DNA from 3 places in the Brevibacterium sp. 1718 genome. Region 3 is predicted to be linked to each of the others. Evidence: riboswitches for the same ligand, from Rfam matches in the RefSeq annotation. Region 3 holds a riboswitch; each other region holds the start of a gene.

Region 1 (6,384 bases), 310 kb from region 3:
TCAGAACTGACCTCGCAGGTCCTGCAGATCATCGTCATGGCCTGCTGTCTGGCGCTCATCCCGGTCATCGGCAAGCTCTCGGACAGGCTGGGCCGCAAGGCCGTTGTGCGCGCGGGAGCGCTCTCGCTCATCGTGCTCTCGTTCCCGTCACTGTGGCTCATCCGCGGGCACAACGACTTCGTGGTCTTCCTCGGGCTGCTCATCATGGGGCTCAGCCTCATCTGCTTCAGCGCTACGATGCCCTCGACTCTGCCGTCGCTGTTCCCGACGATGGTCCGCGCCGGTGCACTGGCGATCGCGTTCAACGTCTCGATCTCGCTGTTCGGCGGCACGACGTCGTTCGTCATGACCTCGCTCATCAACGCCACCGGATTCCTCATGTGGCCGGCGATCTACCTCATGGCCGCTGGAGTCATCGGGCTCGTCACGATCCACTTCGTGCCTGAGAGCAATCGTCGTCCGCTGTGGGGTTCGACTCCGTCGGCGGCGTCGAAGGAAGAGGCGAAGGACCTCGCCCAGGAGCTCAACGAGGAGGCCGACCTGGTCTGAGCCGGCGCGTATCAGCGCCGTCGGTCTCTCCGGATCAGCTCTGGGCGGGGCCGGTCATCCCTTGCACAGGCAGAACGGGTGGCCGGCCGGGTCGAGGAACACTCGGAACGTCTCTCCCGGCTGCTCTGGGGCCTTGCCTGCGCCGATCTCGAGCACGGCTTCCTCGGCGACGTCGAGGTCATCGACCATGACGTCGAGGTGCATCTGCTGCGGGTGGGCCTGCCCGGGCCAGCTGGGTGCGTGGTAGTCCTCGACCTGCTGGATGCAGATCGGCGGCCACGAATTGGAGACGACTTCTGCCCAGGTGCCGTCTTCTTCGACGGTGACCGACCAGTCCAGGAGTTTGCCGTAGAACTCTGCGAGTTCACCGGCGTCAGGGGCGTCGAGCACGACAACGGGCTGCTTTGCGATAGCCATGCCCCGAGTCTACGCCGCCGCACTGACACAGCGAAGGGCTGGACACCAGGGCGTAGGATTGTTGAGCAGATCCGCCGATGTTTCCGCGTACTCTCGGCCGCACCGGCTCCACACGATGAAGGTTCGCGATGAGTTCTCATGCCCTGCCCGTCGGCGGCACTCCGACGGTGCACATCATCCACGACAATCCGGAATGGATCGCACCATTCACGGATGCGCTCGACCGCCTCGGCGTCGCACACGTCGAATGGCTGCTGCCCGAGACCACGATCGATCTCGACGCCGAGCCCCCACAGGGGGTGTTCTGGTCGCGGCTGTCGGCGTCGGCGCACACCCGGACCGATCCGCATGTGAAGGAGTACGGGCGTGCGGTCCTCGACTGGCTCGCCGCCGCCGGCCGCCGAGTCATCAACGGACGCGATGTCTACGAGCTCGAGGTGAGCAAGGTCCGTCAGCATCGCGAGCTGGCCGGCCGGGGCTTCGATGTTCCGCGCACCGCCGCCGCGTTCGGACCGGGGGCGCTCGTCGACGCCGCGGCCGGCTTCACTCCCCCATTCATCACGAAGCACAATCAGGGCGGCAAGGGCCTCGGTGTGCGTCGCTTCGACTCCCACGCCGAGCTCGAGGCGGTCGCCGATGAGTTCGCGCCCGGTGGAGCGAATGCGCCGATCGACGGCATCACCCTCATCCAGGAATATGTGCAGCCTGCCCAGCCGTTCATCACCCGTGCCGAAGTCATCGGCGGACGCTTCCACTATGCGGTGCGCGTCGACATCTCAGGTGGGTCGTTCGAGCTGTGCCCGGCCGATGCCTGCACGATTCCGAGTGCCGGGGCCGATCCCGACGTCGAGGCGGTCCCCCAGTTCGCCCGCCGTGAGGAGATCACGGCCGGAACACCGCTCATCGCTCGGCTCGAGACGTTGTTGGCCGACCTCGGCATCGAGATCGCCGGCGTCGAGTTCATCGAGACCGCCGACGGCCGTCAGGTCGTCTACGACATCAACACGAACACGAACTACAACCCGTCCGTCGAGTCCGCCGAACAGTCGGCAGGTCGTCAGCCTGCCGCGGACCGTATCGCCGATTTCATCGCCGACACCCTCGCCGAGGCGGCCCCACCGTCCGTGCCACTCGCCGGGTCCGCATCCAGGTGAGGTCCCGGGACACGGTCCTACGTCACCTGCTCGCCGATCTCCGCGCAGTCCGGCCTAGGCAACGCGCTCTCGTGGCCCTCGATGGGGTCGACGGTGTGGGGAAGACGATGCTCGCTCACGAGCTCGTGAATTTGGCCAAGACCGCTGCGGACGTTCCTGGACAAGATTCCGACCGCCGGGTCACCGCCATCAGCATCGACGGGTTCCACCACCCTCGGGCGATCCGCTACGCCCAAGGCAAGGGGCCAGACACCTTCTATCGCCGTTCCTATGATTACGGAGCCTTCGTCGAATCCGTCGTCGAACCACTTCGACGAGGCGACTCGGTCGTTCCAGCCGTGTGGGACGTCGACAAGGATCGGCCGATAGCGCCCGAACCTCGGAGCCTGCCGAACGACTGCGTCCTCCTGGTCGAGGGAATCTTCCTCCATCGTCCCGAGCTTGTGGATCTCTGGGATGCGAGCATCTGGGTCGATGTTCCGTTTGAAGTCTCGGTCCCACGAGGAAACGAGCGATTTGCCGGAGCCTTCGATGCCGATCCCGAGGATGAGTCGAATCGCCGCTACGTCGGTGGTCAGCGACTCTACTTCGCCGAGGCTGCTCCGTGGGAAAACGCCACATGGGTGCTCGACAATCGCGATCTGGAACGGCCGACCCTGATCCGCCGGTCCGGGCCCGACCGGCCCTGATCTGCCGGCCCTGGCCCGTTCGCTCTGACAGCACACCTTATCCCGATGATAGTGTCGATGTGCTACAGGGGAGCGCCGAAAGGACCGGCGCTGAGAGTGCGCATGCAGACCCTTTGAACCTGATCCGGTGAGCACCGGCGGAGGGAGTGGACAAGCAATGACCACCACAGATTTCGACACATCGATCACCGTGGACGCCGACGGAGCGGTATCAGCACTGGTGAGTTCGACCAGCCGGCAGTGGGCGGGAGCCGTCGAACACAGATTCGTCCAGGATCTCTTCGCCGGCAGCATCGACGACGCAGTGATGCGCGACTATCTGGTGCAGGACTATCAGTTCTTCGAGTCGTTTCTGTCGATGCTCGGCGCGTGCGTGGCCCACGCCGATGAACTCGAGGCGAAGCTGCGGTTCGCCCGACAGCTGGGAATGCTCGTCGCCGATGAGGACACCTATTTCGTCGACTCCTTCGCCGAATTGGGAGTCGATACAGCCGATTATCTCCACCCGGAACTGACCGCCCCGACGGTTGGGTTCCGCAATCTCATGGACTCGTCAGTCGCTTCGGCGTCGTATCCGCAGCTGCTCGTCGTCCTCGTTGTCGCCGAATGGCTCTATCTCGACTGGGCCGAGTCCCGGAAGGACATGCCGCCGCGACATATTCACCGAGGCTGGATCGATCTCCACCGAGGCGAGGCCTTTCACGGGTGGGTGCAGTTCCTCGTCGACGAACTCGAACGCGTCTTCCCCTCCGGCGACGCCGAAGCCGCCGAGTCCCTGACCCGCGTGTGGCGGCACGCCGTCGACCTCGAATGCGCTTTCTTCGACAACGTGTACGACAACTGAGCCGCCAGGGAACGCACACCGCAGCCGTCCATCTCACTGACCTAGACTGGCCCCATGAGCACAGGTGTAGATGCAGTCGTCATCGGATCCGGCCCGAACGGCATGGCCGCCGCCGTCACCATGGCCCGTGCCGGGCTGAGCGTCGAAGTCTACGAGGCTCAGCCGACGATCGGCGGCGGCGCCCGCACCCTCGACCTCGGTCTGGCCCCCGGCGTCACTCATGACATCTGCTCGGCCGTCCACCCACTGGCCATCGCCAGCCCCTTCTTCGTCGACTTCGACCTGCGTGCCCGCGGCCTCGAGTTCACCACCCCCGAGATCTCCTACGCCCAGCCCCTCGACGGCAAACCCGCCGCGCTGGCCTTCCACGATCTCGAAAAGACGGTCGACCACCTCGGCGCGGCAGGACCGGAATGGCGGCGTTTCTTCGCTCCGCTGCTCGACCGGGTCGATGACGCGATCTGGCTCTCCCTCGGTGACAAACGTTCTGTGCCAGAGACCCTGCGCGATCTTCCCGGCATCGCGAACGTCGTGAAGTTCGGCCTGCGGCTCCTGTCCCAGGCCAGTCCCGCGTGGAACATTCCGCTCTCCCACGAATCCTCCCAGGCCCTGTTCACCGGCGTCGCCGCGCACGCCATCGGTGGGCTGCCGGCGATGGGCACCGCGGCCACGGCCACGATGCTCTCTACCGTCGCCCACGCGGGCGGCTGGCCCTCCCCCATCGGCGGATCGCAGTCGATCATCGACTACCTCGTCGCCGACCTCGAAGCCCACGGCGGAACCGTGCACACGGATGCGCGCATCGACCACGTATCGGACATGCCCGCTGCCCGCGCCTACCTGCTCGACACCTCGGCGCTGAACGCCGCGCAGATCTTCTCCGGCCTCATCCCGAGCCACGTCGACAAAGCCCTGCGCAGCTTCAAACACGGCAACGCCGCTGCCAAGGTCGACTTCGTCCTCAATGGACCGGTCCCCTGGTCCGACCCCGAGGTCGGCCGTGCCGGCACTATCCACATCGGCGGATCCCGGACGCAGATGGCCGCCGCCGAGGCACAGGTGATGTCCGGTCGCATGCCCGCCGATCCCGTGTGCCTCGTCTCGGATCCGACCGTCTTCGACCCATCCCGCGAGGTGAACGGCCTGCGACCGCTGTGGACGTATGCGCACGTGCCCTTCGACTGCCCGCTCGACCCGACCGAGTACATCACCCGCCAGCTCGAACGCTTCGCCCCGGGCTTCCGCGACCGCATCGTCGCGCACAACGCGATCCCCGCCTCCGAGATGGCCGGGCACAACCAGAACTACATCGGCGGGGACATCGCCACCGGCATCGTCTCCTTCTACCGGATGATGGCCCGCCCGCGCACCAGCTGGGACAACTACAGCCTCGGCGTCCCCGGTGCCTACCTGTGCTCGGCAGCGACCCCGCCGGCACCGGGCGTGCACGGGATGAACGGCTGGTTCGCCGCCCGCCGGGCTCTCAAGTCCCGGTTCGGGATCACGGAGGCCCCGAGCCTGGCCCCGGGCGACTGATCCCTCCCTGCCGGCCCCGACCGTCTGAGCGCGTCTCCACAGGGACGCGCGGCCGGCTCAGCCCCGCACCCACCGATCAGCGTCGCTGTCATAGTGCCATTCGGCCACCTCGGTGACGGCCTCGATGACGTTGTTCAGCCAGTACGTAGTATCCGGGTGCCAGCCCGCCACGAGACTCGCGGTCCGATCGTCCGTGTTACCTGCCGTGGGGATGGTCTCCGATTCCTCGCCGAGGTGGCCCTCCGCCACATCGATGACCGCACCTGCCGCCCGCAGATAGCCGGCGAGACCGACGTGGACACCGTCGTATTCCTCGGCCACGCGTGTCCAGTCGGGGATGACCCAGCGTCCCCTGCGACCGGTGGTCTCGAACCACACCTGACGGCGCTGGGCGGTGACGTCGAGTGGGTAGCGGCGGCACAGATCCGCCCAGTCCTCCGGACGGCGGATCTCGGCGATGCGGGCGTCCGGGCGCAGGCGCAGACGGCAGGTTCGGGCGCGTTCGAGACCGAGGTCATCCTCAACGAGTTCGAGGCCGATCGGGGTTCCATCCGGCCACGTTCCCGTCGACGACCAGAGGCCATGGGGTGGGGTCGACCACCATTCGCCGGTGAGCTCGTCGTAGGGGTCCTTGGCGAAGTTGTGACGGTAACGGGTTTCCGTGGTGAGGACAGAGGCGAGCCACTCGTCGAATCCCCAGGGGAGCCTCGTTCCGTCTTCGTCAAGAGGCGGGTATAGATCGGTCAGAGTGATTTCTATGCGCTCATCCGTCGGGCCTGTCTCGAGGTCGAAGACCGCGGGCAGTCCTGTGTGGCGTCCATTGACTTCATTGAGTTCTTTGTCGTCCCAGCCCAGCGCCCACTGATCATCGGGATCGAGTGGCTTCGACCAGGCATCTAGCAAGCCCGTGGAAACGAGCATCTCGGCGAAAGGACGCAGAGCCTCGCGCACCTCGCCGATTTCCGCGGTCCCCCAATCGTCATCATCAGGAGGCTGCCAATACACTGCAGCGTCGACTACGTCGGACATGGCTTCCTTAACTGCACTCCAAGTCGGCGCAATCGGGCACAGGCACCTCAGATTGCGCACCACCGCCTCCGCGCCTGGGGCTTCTTCATCGCCAGTCCACGGAAAACTCTCGACCTGCTCGAGGGCCAGCCCGAACACGAGCGAGCGTCCCCGCGGGGACGCGAGC
Region 2 (6,384 bases), 670 kb from region 3:
GAAGGTCGGCTCATCGACGATGAGTACCCGGGGCCGGGGAGCCAGCATCGCCGCCACCGACAGGCGACGCTTCTCCCCACCTGAGAGACTCTGCGGATGAGCCTGCGCCAACCCGGTGAGACCGAGTCCCTCAAGAAGCTCATCCACCCGTGCCTGCGACTCGGCGGCAGACCATCCGGCCAGTCGGGGGCCAAGCTCGAGTTCGGTCGCCACGCTCGAGGTGAGGAACTGGTGCGCCGGTTCCTGGAAGACCATGCCGATGCGCGCCGCCAACTGCTTCGACGGCCAGGCGAAAGGCCGGGCCCGTTTGGCTCCTTCCCGCAGGGCCGCCTCGGCGAGGACCTGCCCGGAGAATTCGGGCAGCAGACCCGCCAAGGTCAGGGCCGTCGTCGATTTGCCTGCCCCGTTCGCACCGACGATTCCGAGCGCCTGACCGGCACGCAGGCTCAGCTCCAGGCCGGCCGCGGTGGGGGCGGCCATGCGCGGTCGAGCAACGCTGAGCCGATGGGTGCGCAGCAGAACCTCGCCGAGGCGGCCCGTCGTCCTATTGATTTCTGCGGTTCCGCCTCGGCGCGAGTCGGGGGAGTGCCGCGGCATCCAGATTCCGCAGTCGACGAGTGTGTCGGTCAGGTCCGGATCGGAGAAGATCTGCGCGGGCGGACCTTGGGCAGCAATGCCGTCGCGGCCGAGCACGATGACCCGGTCGACGTGATCGATCCACAGCTCGACCCGGTGTTCGACGACGAGCATGGTCGCCTGTGTCTCGGCCTGCACGGTGAGCACGGCATCGCGGACCTCGGCGGCCGAGGCGGGATCGATATTGGCCGTCGGTTCGTCGAGGACGATGACCTCCGGGGCCATCGCATGGATCCCGGCCAGAGCCAGCCGCTGCTTCTGCCCGCCGGACAGAGCGGCACTCGGATGCTCCGGCGGCAGATCGAGTCCCAGCGCCTGCAGGGACTCGGGGACCTGAGCGTCGATTGTCTCGGACGGGAGTCCGAGGTTCTCCATCCCGAACGCCACATCATCACCGATGCGGGAGAAGATCACCTGAGAATCGGGATCTTGGAGGACCAGCCCGGTGCTGCCTCGGCGGGGATCCGGTTTCTCACCGCCGACGAGGAGTTCACCGGTGGCCTCACCCGATTCCTCGGGCAGGACACCGGCGACGGCGTGGAGGAACGTCGATTTGCCGGCCCCGGAGGCGCCGAGCAGCAGCACTTTCTCTCCGGCCGCGATCTGAAGGTCGAGTGGACCGACAGCCGGCTGGTCACGGTCGGTGTGCGACCATGAGAAGCCGGCGGCCGTGATCGGCAGCGCCATCAGCGCAGACGGCCGGAGGCGAAGGAGCTCAGAGCACCCGTGGCCGCGATCGCCCGATAGGCGAACCAGGCGCCGATCCCGGAGATGACGAGGCCGGAGACGATCGCGCAGACGGCGTAAATCGCCTGGAAGCCGAACTGCCATTCTGCGTTGTACATGATGTTCTCGCTCACGGCCATGAACGCAGCCGCCAGCATGCCCGATGCGGCGGTGACCCACAGGGTGAAGCGCTTGTAGCCGAAGGCGGCGAAGACGAGTTCGGCACCGAGGCCCTGCAGCAGACCCGAGAGCAGAACGGTTGCTCCGAAGTGGGAGCCGAGGACGGCTTCGACGATGGCCGCGATGAGTTCGCACAGGAGCGCGGCACCGGGTTTGCGGATGATCGCACCGGCGAGCGGACCGGCCAGCACCCAGAGCCCGGCGATGAGGCCGATCGACGGCGGGAATGCCTGGAAGGCGAGTTCGAGGACCTTCCAACTCAGCGCCAACACCCAGAACACGAGTCCCACGGCGATGCCGAGAACGGCGGTGGTGACATAGTCGACCACCCGCCACTGTTTGGATTTCGGCGCCGCGGTGAAGGCGCGTGAAGGGGTGGGTGTGGTGTTCGGCGTGGTGGTTTTCGGCATTGTGCCTCCTCATTTCAAGGAGGGGTGAAGAGTCTCGACTTCCTTCGACGGTGCTAACCGCATCAGGTTCGAGGGTCTGCAGCTTTTTCTGCACTCTCAGCGCCCCTGACGGCGCTCCCCTGTCGTAGCCACCACTGTACAACAGGGGAGCGGGGCAGCGACCGGGATCCGTGGCGACGCGGAGGCCGGGGGCGGTCATCGAGGATTCACTTCCCGTTCCCATTCCCGTCGATGGGCCTCGAACAATCGGACACTACTGGTCAGTAGGAATGGGCGGGTGAATACGCATCGACTTAAGAGACCGCTCAGTGCCCTGTCCGCCGCCACCCTGCTCGCCGCTCTGGTGGCGGCCCCGGTGCCCGTGCGTGCCGAACCATCTCTCGGCTCCGGAGGGCCGACCGCGACCCAGGGTGCGAATGCCGACTCTGTTCAGACCCGCAGCCCGGACCGGTCGGATTCGCCCGCCGAGGCGGATGCTGGGAGCGAGGCGATCACCGATACCGTGTTGCAGGTCGGGGCCGACTCCACGGCGCGCAACCTCTCGTGGATGAGTGAGAGTGCCGGTGGGGGAGAGATCCGGTGGGCGCCGGCGAGTGAGCTCGTTGGCGGAAAGCTCCCCGCCGATGCTGACAAGGCTGAGACCACGGACTCGGGCCTTGCCGCCGACCTCAAGCGTCACTTCAACCATGCGAGCATGACCGACCTGAAACCTGGCATTGACTACGCCTACCAGGTCGGCAGCGAAGAGGACGGGTACACCGAGGTGCAGCAGTTCACCACAGGGTCTGCTGGAGGAGACGACGAATTCCTCGTCTTCGGCGACCCCCAGGTCGGTGCCGGAGGCGGGGATCCAGACGACGCTGCCGGTTGGGACCGGACCCTGTCCTCGGCGGCGGCCACTGCTGACGACCCGAGCTTCTTCTACTCGCTGGGAGACCAGGTCAACTCCGCCGGCAACCAGGAGCAGTACGCGCAGTACCTGGCACCGGAAGCGACCCGCACGATCCCGCAGGCGACGACGATCGGCAACCACGATGTGTCTTCGAAAGCCTACGAGCAGCACTTCAACCGACCCAATGTCAGCCAGGATCACGGCGGTGGCGGCGTCATCACCTCCGGCGGCGACTACTGGTTCATCGAGGACGGGGTCCTGTTCCTCAACATCAACTCGAACAGCCCGGACATGGATGCCCACGCCGAGTTCATCGACGAGGTCGTCGCCGAGCACGGAGACCAGGCACGCTGGACTGTTCTCGGGTTCCACCACTCGATCTATTCGACGGCAACCCATTGGGACGACCTCGACGTCAAACGGCTGCGGAAGGCGATCCCTCCGGTCGCGGCCCGCAATGACATCGACCTCGTCGTCTCCGGCCACGACCACATCTATAACCGCACCTTCCTCATGGACGGCGAAGGCAAGCCTGTTGAGGGCTCCGAAGCGGGAGCCGAGGAAGAGAAGGAAGACGGGCAGACGCTCTACCTCACGCTGACCTCGTCATCAGGGTCGAAGTTCTATGACTACGTTCCCGGCCTCGACTGGGAAGGCAAGAGCGTCCACAACGACGTGCCCGCCTTCACGCGGGTCCGGGTCAGCGACGAGGCGCTGCGGGCGACGACCTATGAGGTGCCGGCAGGTGGGCCACCGGCCGATGGTGAGCGCGCGGAAGCGCAGGCCGCAGCCGAGCAGATCGACGATGTCGAACTCAGGCGCGCCGAGGCGGAAGAACCCGCCCCGGATGACGACGCCGGTGCAGACGCCGGTTCCGGCGCCAGCGCGGGTGCCGACTCCGCGGCAGGTGCTGATGATGCAGGTGCGAATGATGACGCCGACAGTGCAGGAACGAGCGACGACGCGGACGCAGGTGCCGATGATGCCGGAACCAGCGACGACGCGGACGCAGGTGCCGAGGATGCCGGAACCAGCGACGACGCTGGTACGGGTGGCACCGCCTCCGACAGCGCCGCCTCCGACGGTGCTGCCTCGGGTGGTGTCGGGTCTGACGGTACCGACGACGAGAACGGAACAGACTCGGGGACAGCAGATGCCGGCACTGCCGACTCCGGCTCCGAGGCAGATGCGACCGAGGCGAACGCCGCAGGAACGGGCGATGATTCGGATTCATCCGGGACCGCATCGGCGAGTGGGGATGGAGACCTGCCCCGCACCGGCGGTGGGCTCGCACTGCCCTTGGCCGTCGGCGCGGGAGCGCTGGCACTCGGTGCGACACTTCTCGTGGTGAGCCGTCGCCGCCGAGGTGCCGGGCTCAGCTGATCGGCACAGCCGTGCTGATCAACCCGGCGCTGTCGATTAGCTCGGAACCACCATGACCGGACCCTCGGCGTGGTTGAGGACTCCGCGCGAGACGGATCCCAGCAGTGCGCTGCGGATCCGTCCGCGCCCACGGGTGCCCATCACCGTCAGCTGTGCGCGGGAGCTGATCTCGACAAGAGTCTCAGTCGGATCGCCGACCGGCACCGAGGTGGTCACCGTCAGATCCGGGAACTGCTCCGACAGCGTCGCGGCTTCCTTCTCGAGTGATTCGGTCAGCTGCCTCTGTCGACGCGCGGTGACCTCGGAGCTGAGTTCGAGGTCGGGGTACCAGTAGAGCCATTCCTCACCGGCCGGCAGCACCACGACGAGTTCGAGTTCCGTGCCGCGTAAGGCGGCCTCGGCGGCTGCCGTGAACATGGCGACCCGACCGGTGTCGGAACCGTCGACCGCGACGACGACTGGGCCGTTGCCGGCCGTTGCCGAGGCCGACCGTTCGGAAACGACGATCGTCGGGCAGTGAGCGTGGGCAGGCAGCGCCGTGGACACGGATCCGAGGACTCGACCCATGAAACCGCCGCGGCCGCGGGCGCCGACGATGGCGACCTCGGCATCGGCGCTGAGCGTGACGAGCGCACCGGCGGAATTGCCGGGTGCCGTGCGGAAGGACTTCTCACCGGAGTAATCGCGCAGAAGTTCGACCGCCTCGGCGAGGGTCTTCTCTGCTTCCTTCTTCGCCTTGTCATCCTCGGGTTCACTGGGGATGGAGGCCATATTCGGATAGATCATCGTCGGCAGCTCATAGGCGGTGACGACGGTGAGAACGGTTCTGCGGCGTTCGGCCTCGACTGCGCCGTAGCGGACGGCTTGGGCGGCGAGTTCCGAGCCGTCGAAGCCGACGAGGACGCCGAGTTCGAGGTTGAGGCCGGATTCGGACGAACTGGTTTGAGCAGACATCTCGCACCTCTCGATCGGGGCCTGTCCAACCCAGACGCCGACGACGGCCCCGACTGGCGGTATCGTCCGCGTCGCTTTCAGTCTACCAAGACGGTTCTACAACTTGTAGAAAAAACGTGGGGCGAGAAGGTCCGTCTCACCTGGGCGTGCATCCGGCTCAGACGCGGAAGCCCAGATGGGCCAGTGCGATGCGCAGGATATGGTCCTGGCCGTAGCAGAGCTCGCCGACGATATCGGGACGCATGGTCTCCTCGGGGGTCAGCCAATCGAGGCTGAGGGCATCGGCCCGCGGGGTGCATTCGCCGCGGACCTCCATGATGAAGCACATGGCGATCGCATGCTGGCGCGGATCGTGGAGGAGGGCCGAACCCTCGGTGGGGAAGTACTCGGCGATGTGGAACGGGCTGATCGCAGGCGGAATGACCGGCAGCGCCATCGGGCCGAGGTCGTTCTCGGCATGACGCACCAATGCGGTTCGGATCGTCTCGTGGAAGCGGATCCGCCCGCCTACGACCTCGCGTCCGAGGGTGCCGTCCTCGAGGCTGCGCAGCAGCAGGCCGATGCGTTCGACATTGCCGGTCTCGCCCACCCGCACTGGGATGGCGTTGACATAGGGGATCGGCATGCGTCTGCGCAGGCGCGCGTATTCCGCGTCGTCGAACCAGTTCTCGTCGAAGTCCAGGGCAGTCCGAGTCATGACCCAATATTCCCACAACCATCCCTCGCGGCAGAAGAGCATGGGGACCCCGTTGGTGAACTGGGACACGCTTCGGGTAAAATATCTTGATGTCGAGATAAATTTCCGACCGGCAGGGACCTGTCGAGTGACGTGGCCTACAGTTGTGTCAGCACTATGTGACCATTTCCGGTCAAGGACTATGAAGGGGTATCCATGATCAATCATGAAGTCCGCACCTACAAGAGCTCAGAGAACCTGGCTCGCGAAGATCAGCTCGCATGGAAGATCGCCGAGGTCGCATCCGACCCGACGCCGGTCGATTCCGAAGTCACCGAAATGGTCATCAACCGCGTCATCGACAACGCTTCCGTCGCTGCCGCATCCGTGCGCCGCTCCGCTCCCACCCACGCTCGCGAGCAGGCTCAGGCTCACCCGTTCAATCCCGGTGCCAACATCTTCGGCCTGCCGGTGACCGACCGCTTCTCACCGGAATGGGCCGCTTGGGCCAACGGTGTGGCCGTGCG
Region 3 (6,384 bases):
TCATGCGGCGGCAAGCGCGAAGCCGAACCCGCCGCAGAAGGCGGAGACGGCTGCACCGCCGCCTCGGGGCAGATCACCATCGCCACCGGCAACTCGACCGGCGTGTACTACGTGCTCGGCGGCGGTCTGGCGCAGGTGATCTCCGACAACTCCGACCTCAAGGCCACAGCGTCGGAGACCGGCGCCTCCGTGCAGAACCTCCAACAGCTGTCCAGTGGAGACTTCGACATCGCGTTCTCCCTGGCCGATACCGCTGCCGACGCAGTGTCGGGGGATGCGGACTTCAAGGAGGCCGAGGACATCTCCGCGCTCTCGCGCATCTACGACAACTTCACTCACGTCGTCGTGCGCAAGGATGCCGAAATCGACTCGGTCGAGGACTTCAAGGGCAAGACGATCTCGACCGGTTCGCCGAAGTCCGGCACCGAGGTCATCGCGAACCGTCTCATCGAATCGGCCGGACTCAAGGACGGGGACGTGACCAAACAGCGCCTCGACCTGTCGAAGACCGTCGACGGGATGAAGGACGGAACCATCGACGGCATGGTGTGGTCCGGCGGACTGCCCACGGCAGGCGTCACCGATCTCTTCACCTCGAACGGCAAGGACGTCGAGATCCTCGACATCTCCGACCTCGAGGGGAAGATGAAGGAGATCAACCCCGTATACGAGGTGGCAGAGATCCCCGGGGACACGTACAAGGGCGTCGACACGGTGAAGACGATCGTCACCCCGAACGTGCTCATGGTCCGCAATGACATGGACGAAGGCACGGCCTGTGCTCTGACGAAGCTCCTCTTCGACAAGAAGGACGACCTGGTCAAGGTGCATGCCGCGGCGAAGGAGATCAACCTCGACACCGCCGAACCGCCGGAGCCGATCAAGCTGCACCCGGGCTCGCAGAAAGCACTGGACGAGCTGAATAAGTAAGTGCGAGTTGCCCAACCGCTCGTTCAAGGCGTGGCGCGTCTGTCGATCTGTGTACAGTCCGATAGGCGTGCTCCGCCTTGAACGACGCTGACAAGGAGCGGTGCTCCCCGCTACGCATGGCGGGCAGCGCGACCCTCGGGCAGTTTTCGCCGGGGCCGTCGGCCCTCAGTTGTTCTGAGGGCCGTCGGGCGGGATCCGGCCGGGAGCCGGACTCAACCTTCCCGCAGGCTGACGGTCGGATCGGGCAGGTAGACCTCTCCGCCCGATGCGAGGAACTCGCGGCTCTTCTGCTGCATTCCCGCCAGGGCCTCCTGCGCCTCGGCGCTGCCGTAGGTGTCGCGGATGTCCTGGGAGATGCGCATCGAGCAGAACTTCGGACCGCACATCGAACAGAAGTGCGCGGTCTTCGCCGGTTCCGCCGGCAGCGTCTCGTCGTGGAACGCCTCGGCGGTCTCCGGATCGAGGCCGAGGGCGAACTGGTCCCGCCACCGGAATTCGAATCGAGCCTTCGACAGCGCATCATCGCGGGCCGTCGCACCCGGGTGGCCCTTCGCGATATCGGCGGCATGCGCGGCGATCTTGTACGTGATCACCCCGGTCTTGACGTCGTCACGGTCGGGCAGCCCGAGATGCTCCTTCGGGGTGACGTAGCAGAGCATCGCCGTACCGTAGCGGGCGATCTCCGTCGCCCCGATCGCCGAGGTGATGTGGTCGTATCCGGGAGCGATATCCGTAACCAGCGGACCCAAGGTGTAGAACGGCGCACCGTGACAGAGCTCCTGCTGACGTTCGACATTCTCCCGCACGAGGTGGAGCGGAATGTGCCCGGGCCCTTCGACCATCACCTGGACGTCGTGGGCCCAAGCCCGTTCGGTGAGCTCGGCGAGAGTGTCGAGCTCGGCGAACTGGGCGGCATCGTTGGCATCGGCGATAGAACCCGGCCGCAGTCCGTCGCCGAGTGAGAAGGCGACATCGTAGCGAGCGAAGATCTCACAGAGTTCATCGAAGTGGGTGTAGAGGAAGTTCTCCTCGTGGTGGGCGAGGCACCAGCCGGCCATGATGGACCCGCCGCGTGAGACCATCCCGGTGACCCGGTCAGCCGTGAGAGGAACGTATCGCAGCAGCACACCGGCGTGCACGGTCATGTAGTCGACACCCTGCTCGCACTGCTCGATGACCGTGTCGCGATAGATCTCCCAGGTCAGCGCGTTCGCATCGCCGTCGACCTTCTCCAGCGCCTGATAGATCGGGACGGTGCCGATGGGGATCGGCGAATTGCGGATGATCCACTCCCTGGTGGTGTGGATGTCATTGCCGGTCGACAGATCCATGAGGGTGTCGGCACCCCACTTCGCGGCCCACCGCAGCTTCTGCACCTCCTCGGCGATGGAGCTGGTGACCGCGGAATTGCCGATGTTCGCATTGATCTTGACGAGGAACGCCCTGCCGATGATCATCGGCTCGGATTCGGGGTGATTGATGTTGTTCGGAATGATCGCGCGACCGGCGGCGAGCTCGGCGCGCACGAGTTCGACATCGCACTGCTCGCGAAGCGCCACGAACCGCATCTCCGGGGTGATGATGCCCTGCTTTGCGTAGTGCATCTGGGTCACCGTGCGGCCGGACTTGGCCCGACGGGGGACCGGTTTGCGTCCCTTCCACTGCTGCGACGGGGCACCTCGGCGGACGGCGGCACGACCGTCATCGGCGATGCGGTGGCCGCGGGCGTCATACGTCTCAGTGTCGAGGCGGTTCTCGATCCACGGGAATCGCAGAGCGGGCAGTCCCTCTTCCGGAATGCTGCCCGGTCCGACGGTGCGGTACACGTCGACGGGATCGTTGGCCCGACCGTTCGCGTCCTCGAGCTCGATGCGGGTCACGGGAACGCGGATACCGTGTTCCTCGTCCTCGACCCACGCCGGCGAATGCGTCGGATACTGCTCGAGGGTGAACTGGTCGTGCGAATCTGCGTCAGACGAAGTCGTGGCAGGGGCAGGTGTTTCAGGGGTGAATGCAGTCATCTGCAGTCCTCACTTCCTACGCCGGTATCAACCGGATCAGGTTCTACGGTCTCGGACGATCCAGTCCGATCTCAGCCCTTGCAGCGGGCTCCCGTGGGGTCGTGCCATTCGTATCACGACTGACGCAGTGAGGACAACCGTGGCTCCTTGAGCGACGGGAATGGGGTCAGCTGCCCTGGAGGAACGCCTTCGCAACGGCGCCGAGGGCGACGACGTCGGAGACCGCGACCATTTCGCGGGCCGAGTGCATCGAGTACAGGGCCGGACCCACATCGACGGTCGTCATGCCCAGTCGGGTTGCGGTCAGCGGTCCGATCGTCGACCCGCAGGGCATCGCATTGTTCGACACGAAATCCTGGTACTCGACTCCTGCGGCCGCGCACGCCTGTGACCACACGGCGGTGCCCACCGCATCCGTGGCGTAGCGCTGCTGAGCGTTGAGTTTGAGCAGGGGACCGCCGCCGAGGCGGGGGCGGACATGCGGATCGTGCCGTTCCGGATAGTTCGGATGGGCAGCATGCCCGGCATCGGAGGAGACACACACCGAGGTGGACATCGACGCGAGATAATCGCTGCGCGTCGACTGCGGCAGCAAGGAGGCGACGATGCGCTCGGTGACGTCGGCGAGGAACGGACCGCACGCGCCCGAGCGCGAATTCGACCCGATCTCCTCATGATCGAACGCCGCGAACAGTGGGATGCCGTCGAGCCCGTCGGCATCGAGCTGGGTGAGCGCGGTGACGCCGGCGTGGACGGAAAGAAGGTTGTCCAGCCTCGGCGAGGCGAAGAACTCCTCGGCGGCACCGAAGAGGGCCGGCTCCTGAACGGGAATGGTGTAGACATCGTGGCCGACGACGGACTCGGCATCGACCCCGGACGACTCTGCGAGCAGCTCGATGATGTCCGCCTCGGCGAGGTCGGCCAGGCCGATGACGGGAGTGGTGTGACGCTGCTTGTCCAGGGCAAGACCCTCATTGACCTGCCGGTCGAGGTGGATCGCGAGCTGCGGGATGCGGGCGATCGGCCCGGTTCGGGCGAGCACGATGCTGCCGTCGGCCAGGCTGAGTCGACCCGCGAAGGCGAGCTCACGATCGAGCCACGAATTCAACAGCGGCCCGCCGTAGATCTCCACCCCGACCTGCCGGGTGCCTTCGGCGGTGAACTCGCCGCCGGGTTTGAGTTTGAACGCCGGGGAGTCGGTGTGGGAACCGAACACACGGAACCGGGGAGCCGCCTCGGTGACGGTGGGATTCATCCACGCGATGAGCGCGCCGTCGCGGATGACGTAGTGCCCGGTTCCGGGCGTCAGCGCCCAGGGAACGGACTCGTCGAGGCGGGAGAAACCGGCCTTTTCCAGGCGTTTCGCCGCGGTGTCCACCGCGTGGTAGGAGCTGGGAGATGCGCTGACGAAGTCGCCGAGGTCGGCCGCTGTCGTCGCGGCCACATCCGGTCTCGGGAGTGATTCATTCATTTCCCCAGCCTATCGTTTGCGGTAGTTTGGAGGTGAAGAAGATCAGGTCTCAGACGCCGGGTTGCCACCGGGTCCGAGAATCAGGCGGGGGCAGCGACCCTGCGACCGCACCAGCGACGGCAAGGAGTGTTCGACGTGAACCAGTTCGTGACGGAGTGGAACACCTGGCGCGACTCACGGAACTCAGCCCTTGCGAAACCGTTCGGCTGGCTCAGCGTCGTCGGACTCCACTGGCTCGACGCCGAATCGACCTGGACCGACGCCCCCGGCACGTTCACCGTCGACGACGGCTGGGTGACCGTATCCCTGAAGACCGGAATCAAGGCCGGCCCCGCAGCCGAGACATTCGACCTGCTCAGCAAGGTCGACAACGGTGAGTCAGCTGGTGCCGTTGCTGCTTCTGGCGTGAACGGCGGAGGACCGACCCGTGCGACCAGCCCGGCCGTGCCCAGCGACACCTCGACTCTGCCGAGGGTGATGGACCAGTCCGGTGCGGGCGCGGCTGCGGCAGACGCTGCGGGTGCCGACTCTTCTGCTGGGACGGACGCCGGACCCGGTGCGGGATCTGACGGGCACGCAGCAGCGCCCGCCAAGCCACAGGTCCGCGTGGAAGAGAACGGGTTCAGCGCGAAGCTTCCGAACGGCGGCTCGCTCAACTGGTTCACCGTCGGCAACGTCCTCTACGAACTCATCGATCGGGGCGGCCGCCTCGGCGTGCGTGTGCGCAATTCGAAGTCCCCGCTGCTCGGGAAGTTCTTCGAGGTTCCGGTCTTCGACCCGGACCCGGACTTCGTCTTCCTCGCCCGGTTCACCAGGTTCGACCCGTTCAAGACCTACACCATCGAAACCGCCCAAGAGGACCTGCAGCTGCAGACACAGGCGGCGGGAACCGTCACCTTCGAGACCTCGCACGGTGAGGTGAGCCTGCTCGCCACCGGGTGCCCGAAGACCGGACTCCAACTGGACTTCCACGATTCGACGAACGGGAGCACCACCGCCGCGTGGCGGACCATCGACCTCGGAGTGCCGAATCAGGACGGGTCGCTCGTCATCGATTTCAACCGTGCGGTGAACTACCCGTTCGCGTTCACCTCATTCGCCACCTGCCCGGCCCCGATCGAGGGAAACGTCGTTCCCTTCGACGTCACCGCAGGTGAGCGGCGCCCCCCGTTCTTCTACTCGGAGGCCGGGATCAACGTGCCGTTCCTCTTCTACGTGTGGTGGGACGAAGAGAGCGCCGAGGTGACCCGCCCCTGGTATTCGCGTTTCGGCCTCGACATCACCATCCTCAACCCCAACCACGACGACGGGCGGATCTCGCTCGTCGGCTTCGACGGGGTTGCGATGTCAGGCGGGGATCTGTCGCCGCTGGGGCGCAAGGCCCGGTCGCGGCTCATCGATGTCGCCACCGAAGCGCTGACCTCACGGATTCCGGTCATCGGCATCGGCGCGTACTCGGCGTTCGTCATCCAGGCCCAGCGGGAGCTGCGTTCGCAGCAGGGCTACGTCGACGGCATCGAAACCGAATACGAGGCGTCGGCGGAGCGTCTGCTCATCGTGATGAACAACGAACTCGACCCGAAGCAGGCCGGATTCGACATCGTCCACACCGACGCCAGCGGGCTGATCTACGTGGAGATGCCCTTCAACATTCCGCTCGAGTCCGACCGCACCGAAGTCGAGGACTTCCAGTCGGCGATGGAATCCGGCGCCTCGATCACGAGCTGGCAGGAATTCGACTATCGCATGGTCGCCCTCATCCGACACCACCGCTGAGGGCCGTCCCGCTTCAGTCCCAGCGCCCGTTTCCTCCCAGAACTACCTGACGGCGGCCCAGCAACCTCGCGCGAGGTTGCTGGGCCGCCGTCAGGTAGCAATTACCAGATGGTGACTCGCTGGTCGGGGGCTAAGTACATGCCGTCGCCCTCTGCCACGCCGTAGGAGTCGTGGAAGGCGGTCATG

What was found. A riboswitch is a leader RNA that binds a small molecule or an ion and turns the genes downstream of it on or off. The one in region 3 is predicted to bind thiamine pyrophosphate.
Region 1: another riboswitch for thiamine pyrophosphate. It lies ahead of ACOZ9V_RS03880 (TenA family protein); the one in region 3 lies ahead of thiC (phosphomethylpyrimidine synthase ThiC).
Region 2: another riboswitch for thiamine pyrophosphate. It lies ahead of ACOZ9V_RS05470 (ECF transporter S component); the one in region 3 lies ahead of thiC (phosphomethylpyrimidine synthase ThiC).

Annotation. Positions count from the first base shown of each region.
Region 1 is NZ_CP186550.1:907,203-913,586, reverse strand. It holds gene ACOZ9V_RS03900 (MFS transporter) at 1-549, shown strand, start outside; gene ACOZ9V_RS03895 (VOC family protein) at 604-966, opposite strand; gene ACOZ9V_RS03890 (ATP-grasp domain-containing protein) at 1,095-2,120, shown strand; gene ACOZ9V_RS03885 (uridine kinase) at 2,192-2,809, shown strand; TPP riboswitch at 2,866-2,972, shown strand; gene ACOZ9V_RS03880 (TenA family protein) at 2,967-3,653, shown strand; gene ACOZ9V_RS03875 (phytoene desaturase family protein) at 3,708-5,189, shown strand; gene ACOZ9V_RS03870 (hypothetical protein) at 5,247-6,384, opposite strand, start outside.
Region 2 is NZ_CP186550.1:1,259,207-1,265,590, forward strand. It holds gene ACOZ9V_RS05465 (ABC transporter ATP-binding protein) at 1-1,323, opposite strand, end outside; gene ACOZ9V_RS05470 (ECF transporter S component) at 1,323-1,952, opposite strand; TPP riboswitch at 1,975-2,083, opposite strand; gene ACOZ9V_RS05475 (metallophosphoesterase) at 2,230-4,227, shown strand; gene ACOZ9V_RS05480 (universal stress protein) at 4,264-5,181, opposite strand; gene ACOZ9V_RS05485 (DUF4916 domain-containing protein) at 5,339-5,878, opposite strand; gene ACOZ9V_RS05490 (MmgE/PrpD family protein) at 6,074-6,384, shown strand, end outside.
Region 3 is NZ_CP186550.1:592,836-599,219, forward strand. It holds gene ACOZ9V_RS02580 (TAXI family TRAP transporter solute-binding subunit) at 1-930, shown strand, start outside; gene thiC (phosphomethylpyrimidine synthase ThiC) at 1,143-2,951, opposite strand; TPP riboswitch at 2,947-3,055, opposite strand; gene ACOZ9V_RS02590 (M18 family aminopeptidase) at 3,118-4,422, opposite strand; gene ACOZ9V_RS02595 (DUF1684 domain-containing protein) at 4,558-6,198, shown strand; gene ACOZ9V_RS02600 (M13 family metallopeptidase) at 6,300-6,384, opposite strand, start outside.